Thalassoglobus sp. JC818: one gene and its partner. The protein of the gene in region 1 binds, or shares a complex with, the protein of each later gene. Links are inferred from orthologs where the notes say so. Each region holds a gene or a part of one and is shown on either strand. Other genes may lie near its edges.

Region 1 (5,943 bases):
TATCTCTTTCAGCCTTCTGCTCAGGGGAGCCACTTCGAAAGCATTTTGCAGATTCTCGCAATGACTCAGCGAAATCGGTACGACAGCTTCTCACAACTGACAGAAGCGATGACCGAACCATTAGAGTCGACTGCCGTCGCCATTTGTGTATTCCTGACATGGAATCCAGAGCGCGAACACTTTGTGCGCATGATGATTGAGTCCGGAGTTGGCGTTCGATGTTATTTGATCGTTGATTCACGAGATGAAATCGGGCTCCCGAACGATTTGGACATCGCGGTCATTGATCCTCGAAATCCATCGGCATTGGAAGGGATCGAGCAATGATCGAGGCTCCTTCTGATGCCCGAGGAATGTTGACTCAGCAGCGAATTGCAGCCATCGGGATTGTTTCAGTTCAGGCGATCACTCTGGGTGCACTGATGGATGCGCCAGGGCTGGCTGGGTTTGCGGTGCTGTTGGCATTGGTCAATTTTCCCGTGGTCCGACGCGGACGACTGATCTCGATCCGGACGAAGCACTGGGTGGCGATGGTCGGCGTCCTCTTCTTTCTGAAGTACTCGTTTGCTCCTCGAGAATTCGAGTTTCGCTTCGCATTCTTGATGACCGAACTGGCTTACGAAGTGGCCACGTTTTGTTTAGTTGTAGAACTGATTTCCTTATACCGATTACAAAATCGATCGCGGCTGCCGCTGAACTTTCTCGCATTTGCGGTCGTTGGGATGATTTTCACGGGCAATGTGCGATTGAGCCCGAATCGTCGACTGGCGATGTTGATTCTCGTCCAGCTGTTTGTAATTTTCTGGGCTTGGTTTGCGACCTCGAGTCGGCGACAAATTCGAAACTCTTCGGCCAGGAGTTCATGGTTTCGGACTGGAGTCATCACAACGCTTTTGGTGCTTGCGCTCGTGGGGGGGACTGCGTGTTCTGTGTTGCTGCATCGCAACGAGCGGCGTCTGGAAGATTTGATCTCGACATTTCTGGAGCTCAATCAGGAAGGTCCAGCTCGCGCGGGGTTCTCCGGTCGTGGCAGCCTGGCAGATATCACCAACTGGAAGCAGTCGGAAGAAAACGAGTTAGCGCTTTCGATTCACTCGCCGATCATGCCGGGGTATATGCGAGGGCGGGTGTTCGATTATTTCGAAAGGGACAGATGGACAGTCACTCAGCAAGCGAGACGACTGTTCCAGTCAGAGGTCCCCGATGAAATGACTCTGCAGCATGCGTCGGATCAGTTGTACCTGCCCAAGGGGGAGATCAAAGGTCAATTCTCTGAAATGAAGATCTGGCCTGTTGATCGAAGCACCGCCGGTCATTGTTTCGGAACGCTCGACACAGTCGGGCTCGTGTGTCGAGCATATTCTGTTTACGTCGATCGAAGCGGAATCCTGACACGCCCGGACGATGATCTTGTTTCTCCATACATGCTTTTCCGGCAGCCATCTCGAACGCCCTCGCGACTCCCGGTTTCGAGTGATTTTCTACAGCTTCCGGAATCAATCGATGAGCGTGTCTTTTCGGTTGCAGAGACAATCTTCGATGATGAGTCCCGACCGGGTGAGAAAATCCGCGGCGTCAAAGAGTTTTTCTTGGAGAACTTTCAGTACCAACTCGGATTTAATGCACCGCCAGGGGAAGACCGACTTGGTTACTTTTTGTCGGAGCGAGTTCCGGCCCACTGTGAGTACTTCGCGACAGCGACTGCGGTTCTTCTGAGGATTGGCGGTGTTCCGTCGAGGTATGTTACAGGCTATCTCGCTCAGGAAAAGAACTCCGTTGATGGTCAATGGAATGCAAGGCGAAAGGATGCTCACGCCTGGGTGGAAGCTTACGACGCTGATCTCGGACGTTGGGTGATTGTGGAGTCCACTCCCGCTGAAGGAGTTCCGAGTCCGACGTCAGTCTCGGTCTGGACTCAACGACGTGAAGCATTCAACCAATATGTTCGATCCATGCAGGAAGCTGCCCGACGCGGCCAATATGCTTCTCTGGCAATGATGTTTGTACAGCCAGTGTTGTGGGGCATTGCCGGTCTCATTGCCTTGAGTGCCATTGGGGTCGCACTTCAGCGATTGCTCAGCGTCTCGCTGCGACGGACTGCGAAGACTGAAGCGGTGACTGCGCTCTCTCAGGAGCGAGTGCGAATGGACTTATTCGTGGCGAAGTATGGACTCATCAGGTCTCCCAGCGAAACATTGTTGGCCTTCGCTAATCGGGTTGAAACGGACCCGACAGTGATCAATCGGGAGCGCGTAGCGGACTGGTATCGAAGCTATTCCACATTCCGGTTTCGTCCTCGTCAGCCCGATGTAGACCTGACAGCGTTACAGTCGGAAGGTGAACGAATCATCGCGTCCGGGGTGGGGAAGTCTGCGACTCAAAAAACGGAAGTTGAAAATGTTTGATGACTTGCTCGGGAAGACAATCGTTCTGGATATGGCCAGCCCGTACGTGTTCATCGGGACACTACAAGCTGCCGACGACTTGTTTCTCGTATTGGTCGATGTGGATGTCCACGATCTGCGAGACAGTAGCACGAATCGTGAAACCTACGTTCATGAAGCGAGAGTGCATGGTGTCACGCCGAACCGTTCTCGAACCCTCGTTTACCGCAATCAAATTGTCAGCATGTCGCTGTTAGACAATGTCCATGCGGAATAGGGTTGTTTCAAATGCAATGAAGCTGATGTGAACGGGGCGAAGCAGTGATCAAGGAAAAATCGTGACCGTGCGAGTCCGGAGTGTGTCGAATTTTGAGCGATCTGTTCAGGTTTGAGAGTCGTCGAAGTTGATGTGAGCAGAGATTCGGCGGAAATCATGGAGACGTAAAACCCAGTCCTTTTCCGAGTAGAAACAGTCTGATACAACACTCGAAACTCTTTCTGCGTGAGACAAAGACAATGACTGAATTGGCGAAATTAGCGCTCTCTGATGGGACAGTCTTTACTGGACGGCGTTTCGGTGCTGAAGGCGAACACTTCGGTGAAGTCGTTTTCAACACGAGCATGACTGGCTATCAGGAGATTCTGACTGATCCTTCGTACAACGGCCAAATTGTCACGATGACTTACCCGATGATCGGGAATTATGGCGTCAACCGGGACGACGTCGAACGTGACCGACTTGCCCTGAAGGGGTTTGTGGTCAAGGAGTTGTGCCGCGAACCGAGCAGCTACCGGATGACAATGTCTCTCGACGACTACTTGCGCGAGAACGGAGTCATCGGGATTGAAGGTGTTGATACCAGAGCTCTCGTCCGTCGAATTCGAAGCGACGGAGCCATGACCGGCGTGCTTTCAACAATCGATCTCGATGATCAATCGTTGATCCAGAAGGCCCAGCAAAGCCCGCATCTGGTGGGGCAAGATCTCGTTAAGGAAGTCATGCCCGGTGCGAAAAGCGAATGGAGCGATGGTCTCCACGAGATTTCGCAATCAGAGTTCACGCCTCAAGCTTCGACAGAAGCGTGCGACAAGGCTTATCACGTTGTGGCTGTCGACTACGGAATGAAGTGGAACATTCCACGCCATCTCAAAGAGATGGGTTGCCGTGTCACAATCGTTCCCGGGAATGCAACCGCAGAGGAAATCCTGGCTCTTGAGCCGGATGGGGTGTTCCTGTCGAACGGTCCCGGAGATCCTCGTCCATTGCTTTACGCTGTCGAAGCGATTCGTGGACTCCTCGGTAAGAAACCGGTCTTCGGAATCTGCCTCGGGCAACAACTCCTGGGAATGGCCCTCGGTGGCGAAATCTACAAGCTGAAGTTCGGACATCGCGGAGCCAATCAGCCAGTTCTGAACAAAGAGACCGGACGCGTTGAAATTACATCACAGAACCACGGATTTGCTCTCGATATCAATACGCTTCCTGAGGGAACAGAAATCACTCACGTCAACCTGAACGATCAGACGGTCGAGGGAATTCGCCATCGCGATCTGAAGGCGTTTGGTGTGCAGTACCACCCCGAAGCTTCGGCTGGACCACACGACAGTGCCTATCTCTTCGGTGAGTTCCGCAAGATGATGGCGAACTGAAGTTGTTCGCTTTCGATGGCTTAGACTTTTGAGCTTTCATTTATACCGCATTGTCGGGGCACGAGAGTTTCGTCAAGCAGGTGAAAGCAATCCCGGAATTTGATGCCTCGAGTACAGATATCTTTCAATGAATGGCCCTGACTTGGGCGCAACAATTGTGAACCAATTCTAGAACTCAGCGGAAACAACACATGGCACTTGAAAAATCTCTCATCCTGCTCAAGCCGGATGCTGTTCAACGTCGTCTTTGCGGGGAAATCATCTCCCGACTTGAGAAAAAAGGTCTCAAACTCGTCGGGATGAGGATGCTCGTCGTGACGAAAGAGCTTGCTGCCAAGCACTACGAAGAACACGTTGAGAAGCCTTTCTATCCACTCCTCGAAGAATTCATCACTTCCGGGCCAGTGGTGGCCATTGTCGTTCAGGGACCAGAAGCGGTTTCTGTTGTGCGTGGAATGATGGGTAAGACAAACGGTCGCGAATCTGCGCCAGGAACAATCCGTGGAGACTTTGGACTGTCACGGCAGGTGAATCTGATTCACGGAAGCGATAGCCCCGAAGCTGCCGATCGCGAAACTGCGATTTATTTCCAGCCAGAAGAGCTGGTTGAGTATGCCCCATCGCTGGATAGCTGGGTGTGTGCCAGCGACGAGCTCTAAGCATTGCCGCTTTCGACTTTTGAGCGACATTTGCTGATGACGTTGATGGTGAACGACAAGTTCAAACAGCTGTGAGTGACAAAGAAAAACGGCGGTCAGAAAGTTCTGACCGCCGTTTCTTTTTATTGCGTTGAAGTCTGTGCTTGATTGGAGTGGGTGACAAGTCTGTCAGCAAGTCCATTCAAGGCACAGTCGGCAGAGCTTGCCTTAGACTTCTTTCGAGTCGATCCAGCTCATCATGCTGCGAAGTTCGCGACCGACTTTTTCGATCATGTGGTCACGCTCACGTCGACGAGTTGCATGGAATCCCGGGCAGTTGGCTTTGTTTTCGAGAAGCCAGTTGCGGGCGAAGGTTCCGTTCTGGATTTCTTCCAGAACTCGCTTCATTTCCTTCTTGGTTTCTTCAGTCACGATACGAGGGCCGCTGGAGTAGTCTCCGTATTCAGCTGTGTTCGAAACACTGTACCGCATGTAGTTGAGGCCACCTTCGTAGAAGAGGTCGACGATCAACTTGAGTTCGTGCATGCACTCAAAGTAGGCCATTTCAGGCTGGTAGCCTGCTTCGACGAGCGTTTCGAAACCAGCTTTGACGAGTGCGCTGACACCGCCGCAAAGAACAACCTGTTCACCGAAGAGGTCGGTTTCGGTTTCTTCTGCGAATGTGGTTTCGATGACGCCACCACGAGTTCCGCCGATCCCTTTCGCGTAGGCCAGAGCGAGGCCGCGTGATGTTTCGGAAGATCCGGGGTACATCGCGATCAGAGACGGAACACCGCCACCTTTGACGTACTCGCTGCGAACGAGGTGTCCTGGGCCTTTAGGGGCCACGAGACCAGCGTCAACACCTTCTGGTGGAATCACTTGGCCGAAGTGAATGTTGAATCCGTGTGAGCAGAGGAGCAGGTTGCCCGGTGAGAGATTGTCTTTGACGTAGTTGCGAAAGATGTCGCCCTGAACTTCGTCTGGCAGCAGCATGTTGACGAGGTCGCCGGCAGCAGCAGCTTCGTCAACTGGAAGCGGATCGAAACCGTGGCTGACAGCCAGGTCGTAGTTCGCACTTCCTTTACGTTGACCGATGACGACGTTGCAGCCGCTATCTCGCAGGTTTTGTGCTTGAGCGTGCCCCTGGCTTCCGTAGCCCAAAATGGCAATCGTTTTGCCTTTGAGCAGTGAGAGGTCCGCATCGTCATCGTAGTAAACTTTGGCTGCCATGTTATCGCCTTAGGTCAAAGAGTTTGTGTAAAGAAGAT
Region 2 (6,922 bases), on another replicon or contig:
TCCCGTAGAAGTGGCGAATGGCTTCATTTGCGACGCGTTGGGTAAGGTGGGGCGAGGGCGATCGGTTTGCTGAGAATCACTTCCAGGCGTTCCGTGAGACTGCTCAAATCAGTCTCCTCGTCTGACGAACGCACGACCGTCAATTGATTCTGAACAAGCGATTCTTGGAACTGCTTCAAGTTGGCGTGAACATCACTCAAGAGTTCTTGAAGTTCATCATCGACCATGTCGTGTCGCTGAAGTACTGTCTCTTGTTCGGTGCGAATTCGATTGAGTTGGGCCAGAAAAGTTCCGTGTGTTCGTAAGAGCTTCCCGTCGACGAAGGCCCGCATGAGCCGATTCTCAGCATCGAAGTGATAGCAGGGATCAGTGTTGAAGTAGACGGACAACCGCTCATCGTGACGAATTCCAGCGACGATGACCGTTTCGCTTGCACTGTCTGCAAACTCCCATTTGATGCGGGCGGATCGGAATTCTTCGAAGAGGTCTTCGCGGTCGGCTTCGTTGCGTGCCATTGCGATCAATTCAGTCGGAACATTCTCGTTAACTGGCCCGGGCATCTGACGTTCTGGTCGCTTTTGCTGGAATGCCCATCAAGTCGGTGTTATTCTCATCTTCAGCTAGTCCATTCAACTCGACAAGTACCCATCACTGATGAATTGAGCGGTTTTCAAAAAACGCAGATTCATCGAAAAACTGGTGGAGACAAGGTCTATCATTCAGTTAGGCAATTCGTTGTCTCGAAATTGTCTGATCGAAGCCTATGAGAAGTACGACGATAACATCGACCGCTGTCGCTCCTGATTTTCCGGTTTCTTCCGGAGAAATTCAGACGATCGATTTCCAGCGGATCGGCGAAGTCGACAGAAAACACACGCTGCTGGCTGAGTATCTTCAACTCAAAGGCTTTGATGGGCTGTTGATCCGCGATCCGGCCAACTTTTCCTGGCTGACTGACGGAAGCAGCAATCTACACGCACGAGGCACCGATGTCTTCGCGACCGTCATGGTCACCGCTGACGCGCGGGTTGTGCTTTGCAACAACGTTGACTCGGGGCAGTTATTCGATCGGGACTTGTCAGGTCTTGGGTTCCTGCTGAAAGAGCGGCCATGGACCGAAGATCCGGGGAAACTCGTTCACGATGTCTGTCGGGGAAGAGTAATCGCCTGCGATGTCCCGTTAACGGGAACGACGAACGTTCGCGATGATTTGCAGTCGTTTCGTCTGCACTACTCAAAAGTCGAGCACGATCGCTTTGCTGAACTGGGACTCGCAGTTGCTCATGCTGTTGAAGCGACTGGCCGAAATTTTCAAATCGGCTCTTGCGAAGCTGAGATCGCCGGTCATCTGTCGCATCGCTTGATCAAAAACGGAATCGAACCCGTTCGCATGCAAATCATGGCAGATGGTCAAGGTTGGCGATATCGGCATTGGACTCACGGCAACGACAGAGTCGAACGACACGTCGTGATTTCAGCCACCGGGCGCCGTCGCGGTCTGCATGTTTCTACTTCTCGGACTGTTTGTATCGGAGAACCTTCGAGCGAGCTTCAGGAAGTCCATCACCTGGCGACTCTTGTTCAGGCGACAGGTGCTTATTTCTCGCGAGCAGGCTGGTCGATGTCTGAAACGTGGCCGCGCGTCGGTCGCATCTATGAGAAGTTTGGAGTGCCTGACGAATGGCGATCCGCAGATCAGGCGGAACTGATGGGCTATCGCGATTCGGAAATTCGCATGGTTCCCGGATCAGATCACAGGTTCGAAAACGGGCAAGTCATCTGCTGGCATCCCTCAGTTCGTTCAGGTTTGGCTGCCGATACGATGCTCGTCCGCGAGGGAGCTGCCGAGAATCTCACCCCTGCAGAAAGCTGGCCAATGCTCTCTGTCGAGGTGAAAGGAACTCAAATCGATCGCCCCGGAATTCTGGTTCGCAGCTGAATCGCAAGTGCTCCACTGGAGAATTCACAAAAATTCTCAGATGATGAGACCGCTTGAAGTGCTGTCATTCGTGGGTCATTCTGTTGAATTCACGGGCGGAAGCGGTCTGATCGCTTGAATCGCTCGATAAGCTTGGTAGCTTCTCAGAAATTTGCGCAATTCCGAGGATCGAATTGCACAAACAGGATGCGCAGGGAGAGTTGGTTCCCTGTGCGCGATGGATTGGCTTCGCATCGGACGATCTTTCTGTATGAAATGTTGCAGAGAAACTGCGGTGCGAGATCCCAGCCAAACGGAGCAGTTTCAGACTCGCTCCTGTGTCGCTGGGAGACATCGCAGAAGTCAACGAGTAGTGCGAATCAAGATGTGACGCAGTTTCGCCCCTGAAGGAATTGTCGCGACGGACAAGAGCAATTCAGGAGTGAGAAGCCGGTAAGAAAGAGGAACCACGTGCCCAAACGCGAAGATATCAAAAAGATCTTGATTATCGGCTCAGGCCCGATTGTTATCGGCCAGGCATGCGAGTTTGATTACTCGGGAACGCAGGCATGTAAAGCCCTCCGCGACGAAGGCTACGAAGTTGTCCTCGTCAATTCGAATCCCGCCACCATCATGACCGATCCTCAGACGGCGGATCGGACCTACATCGAGCCCATCACCTGGCAGTATGTGGCCAAAATTCTGGAGCGTGAACGTCCAGACGCACTCCTGCCGACTCTCGGCGGACAAACAGGGTTGAACACCGCGATGGATTTGCATCGTCGCGGAATTCTTGATCAACTCGGCGTTGAGATGATCGGGGCTCGCTCGGATGTCATCGCGAAAGCTGAAGGCCGCGAATCGTTCAAAGAAGCGATGGTCAAAATTGGCCTCGATGTGCCGCGTTCCATCGTCGTTCACAACATGGAAGAAGCCCGCGCTGCTCAGCGCGAAATCGGTCTGCCGATCATTATCCGCCCAAGTTACACACTGGGTGGAAGCGGCGGCGGAATCGCATACAACAAAGAAGAGTTTGAAGAGAAAGTCCGCAACGGACTGAAGCTGTCTCCGGTCTCAGAAGTTCTGCTCGAAGAATCCGTACTCGGTTGGAAAGAGTACGAGATGGAGGTCATGCGAGATCGCGCCGACAACTGCGTGATCATTTGTGCCATCGAAAACTTCGATGCGATGGGAGTTCATACAGGCGATTCGATCACCGTCGCTCCTGCTCAAACTCTGACCGACAAAGAATACCAGCGGATGCGCGACGCGACGTTCGCCTGCATGCGAGAGATCGGTGTCGAGACCGGTGGATCAAACGTGCAGTTTGCGATTGATCCTCGATCCGGCCGAATGGTTGTCATCGAGATGAATCCTCGCGTGAGTCGCTCGAGTGCTTTGGCATCCAAAGCGACCGGGTTTCCGATCGCGAAAATCGCCGCAAAACTTGCGGTCGGCTACCGACTCGACGAAATCCCGAACGATATTACCCGCGAGACGTTGGCCTGTTTCGAACCAACGATTGATTACGTCGTGACGAAGTATCCTCGCTGGACGTTCGAGAAGTTCCCCGATGCAGATCCAACTCTGACCGTTCAGATGAAATCGGTCGGTGAAACGATGGCCATTGGTCGGACCTTTAAAGAGTCGTTCCAAAAGGCGTTGCGTGGGCTTGAGATTGGCCACTTTGGGTTCGGCGGCGGGAAAAAAGATCTGTGGGGAACCGACAAACAACCAGAGATCGAAGAGATTCGCAGCAAGCTCGCAACACCGAATTCCGAACGTGTCTTTTACCTGAGATATGCCTTCAAGGCCGGGTTGTCTCTTGAAGAGATCAACCAGCTGACCGGAATTGATCCGTGGTTCCTCTTCCAGCTTCGAGATCTGATTGAGATCGAAGAAGAGATTCGCAAGGTTGGACACCTTCAAGACGTCGAAGCAGAGTTTTTGCGACGGGTCAAACAGGCTGGCTTCTCAGACCGCCAACTTGCTGACTGGTGGCTCACATCTGAGATGGACGTCCGGAACTATCGCAAGAAGCTCGGCGTCACTGCGACGTTCAAGCAGGTCGATACGTGTGCCGCTGAGTTCGAAGCGTACACACCGTATTATTACAGTAGCTACGAAATCGAAAACGAAGCTCCCGGTCCGAATCGCGATCGCAAACGCATCATGATCCTCGGTGGAGGACCAAACCGGATCGGGCAGGGGATCGAGTTCGATTACTGTTGCTGTCACGCAGCCTTCGCGATGGCGGAGCTGGACATTGAAAGCGTGATGGTCAACTCGAATCCCGAGACAGTCTCGACGGATTACGACACGTCAGATCTTCTCTTCTTCGAACCGCTGACGACCGAAGATGTGTTGAACATCTGCGACCAACTCGATCCAGACGGCGTCATTGTCCAGTTCGGTGGTCAGACTCCGCTCAACCTGGCTCGCGGGCTGGAAGCTGCTGGAGTTCCTATCATCGGAACCAGTCCGGACAACATCGACGCAGCTGAGGATCGCGAACGCTTTCAGGAAATCCTCAACAAGCTCGGAATTCGCCAACCTCCAAATGGCACAGCAATCGATGTCGAAGGTGCACGAGCCAGCGCCCAGCGAATCGGCTACCCCGTTCTGGTTCGACCGAGTTACGTTCTCGGTGGTCGAGCGATGGAGATCTGCTACGAGGAAGAAGACCTCGTCCGCTACATGACAGAAGCTGTCGACGCCAGCCCGGATCATCCGGTCCTCATTGACAAATTCCTGCAGGATGCGATTGAAGTCGATGTCGATGCCATTTCAGATGGTGCAACAACGCTCGTCGGCGGTGTCATGGAACACATCGAAGAAGCGGGCGTGCATAGTGGTGACTCAGCTTGTGCGTTGCCGCCCTACTCGCTTCCAGAGCATGTCATCGAAGAGATCAAGAAATCGACTTACGCACTGGCCAAAGAACTTCAGGTTCGCGGACTGATGAACATTCAGTTCGCGATCAAGAAGACTGAAAAAGCAGAGGGGACGAAGTACGACGTCTACATTCTCGAGGTGAATCCGCGAGCTTCACGAACGTCTCCGTTTGTCTCGAAAGCGACCGGTCTTCCACTTGCCTCGATGGCTGCCAAAGTGATGGCGGGCGTTTCGCTGAAAGAGCAAGGTGTCACTGAAGAAGTGTGGCCGACACATACGTCTGTGAAGGAGAGCGTATTCCCATTCTCAAGGTTCTCCGGAGTCGACATCATTCTCGGTCCGGAAATGCGATCGACCGGGGAAGTCATGGGGATCGACGACGACTTCTCAGCTGCATTCGCGAAGAGTCAGCTCGCAGCAGGAGTTGAACTTCCGACGAGCGGAACTGTGTTCATCAGCATGGCAGGGGCTCATAAGTCAGCCATGATTGAACCGGCCAGACGACTCAAGGAACTCGGTTTCCGAATCATTGCGACGATCGGGACAGCAAGAGTTCTTAATGATGCAGGTGTCGAAGCAGACACCGTCAAGAAGGTTCAGGAAGGTCGACCGAATCTGCTCGACATGATGGTCAACGGAGATGTGCAGTTCATCTTCAACACACCAAGCGGCAAGGGAAGTCGGACTGAGGAAGGTCGAATTCGAGCGGCGGCGGTGACCTACGGAGTTCCTTGTGCGACGACACTTCCGGGCTGCGAAGCGATGATTAAAGCACTGGAGTATCTCGACAAGCATCCGACGCCGCGCGTGGAGTCGATCCAGGAATGGCACCTGCAATCAAATTCGACAGACTAACTTCGTCAACGGGAGAATCGGCTTTCATCTGCCAGAAGAGTGTTGTTCGACAATCCCGAAAGTCTGCTTGAGCAAAGAAGCTTCCGAAGTGAAGGCGGGAACCGTCATGTCCAGTGATTCGTTCCCGTCGAACGCTGCTTGAGTGATTCACGAACGACGCAAGTGCGGCACGATGACACAATGCCCATTGCGCTCAACGCAGAAGATTCTTCGTGCCATTCTACTCGACATTTGAGCAGGTGTTGTTTGCGATGCTGAAGCGACGAGGTCGCATCTCAGAATGCGCAGATCCCGAATGAGAGCATTCGCTGCAAGCGCAACCCGATCGACACGAGACGTGGTAAGCGTTCGAGATCCGGAGCTGTGAAGATCGTCTTCCTACACAATGCAGGTCGAAATCAATTCACCTTCCTGGATGATGATGGTCTCATCCGAATTCCGAATTTGAGTCGCGCAATCCATGATTGTCGACATCTGCCCAACAGTCCTCTGTGCATCTTCCAGGGCAACGTTTTCCACAATGGGAAACCAGTCCCCGTTCGTGAACAGAAAGACTGAGAACTCGCCTCCGTGTGCGGCCGAATCCATCCCGGTTCGGCCGGTAGTTCGCTGATTCAACTTCTCGCTCCAAGAAGAGTTTCAATGAGAGAGGTACGCTACGGGGAAACTATGTCCATTAGTCAAACCACGTCACTCTCAAAATGAGAGAGTAGTGATAGCAAGAATTGACTGTTTTGGATGCGTTAAAACCCCACTTTTTTCGCTAACTTAGAGAAAATTGAGTGAAGACATCTCTCCAGAAAGTGACCCGCCTCAGAGATGCCTATCTGGACACTAGGTCGCGATTGTGACAGTGGTCGGGATTTTTCGAGAATTTTCGAAATCTCACACGGTCATCGAGTCTCAATTGATGCGATTTGGCCACGTTTACAGCGGAATGTCGCCAGTTCGAAACAGAGATTGCGCCTACTGCGAGTGTTAGAAACTGCCGTGAGCATGAGCGCACCGAAATTCTTCCGTTAAGAATTTCCGGTGGAGAAAATCGAGCGACAGGCTCACCGATCAAGCAAGTCGGCTCGGGATTTATTCGACCAGGTTGTCCAGTTCATCGAGCTTGAACCGCACGGAGACGATGTACGGTTCTTCGCCAGCAGTCCAGTGGCCGTATGTAGTCGCCACGAAAGTCCCATCGGGAAGGATTTCGACACCGGGATAAGCACAGTCAGCCCCGTGTGTGTTGTCCATGAGACGCAC

Evidence for each region.
Region 2: the proteins of carA (region 1) and carB are in contact, whole or in part, in a solved structure (PDB 1KEE), measured with the Escherichia coli proteins. The link is inferred for Thalassoglobus sp. JC818 from one-to-one orthologs.

Annotation. Positions count from the first base shown.
Region 1 is NZ_JBFEFI010000003.1:350,741-356,683, forward strand. Bases 2,161-4,967 are described here. They hold carA (glutamine-hydrolyzing carbamoyl-phosphate synthase small subunit), read left to right. Parts: upstream 2,161-2,900; coding sequence 2,901-4,034; downstream 4,035-4,967. Other genes in these bases: AB1L42_RS09285 (transglutaminase domain-containing protein), read left to right, coding at 2,161-2,405; AB1L42_RS09290 (hypothetical protein), read left to right, coding at 2,398-2,661; ndk (nucleoside-diphosphate kinase), read left to right, coding at 4,226-4,693; ilvC (ketol-acid reductoisomerase), read right to left, coding at 4,901-4,967. Outside these bases: AB1L42_RS09280 (DUF58 domain-containing protein), read left to right, coding at 1-327; more of AB1L42_RS09285, read left to right, coding at 324-2,160; more of ilvC, read right to left, coding at 4,968-5,905. UniProt on the Escherichia coli protein: Small subunit of the glutamine-dependent carbamoyl phosphate synthetase (CPSase).
Region 2 is NZ_JBFEFI010000012.1:26,340-33,261, forward strand. What follows is about bases 2,083-5,868. They hold carB (carbamoyl-phosphate synthase large subunit), read left to right. Parts: upstream 2,083-2,389; coding sequence 2,390-5,668; downstream 5,669-5,868. Outside these bases: AB1L42_RS21535 (hypothetical protein), read right to left, coding at 24-560; AB1L42_RS21540 (M24 family metallopeptidase), read left to right, coding at 764-1,939; AB1L42_RS21550 (hypothetical protein), read right to left, coding at 6,047-6,286; AB1L42_RS21555 (sialidase family protein), read right to left, coding at 6,752-6,922. UniProt on the Escherichia coli protein: Large subunit of the glutamine-dependent carbamoyl phosphate synthetase (CPSase).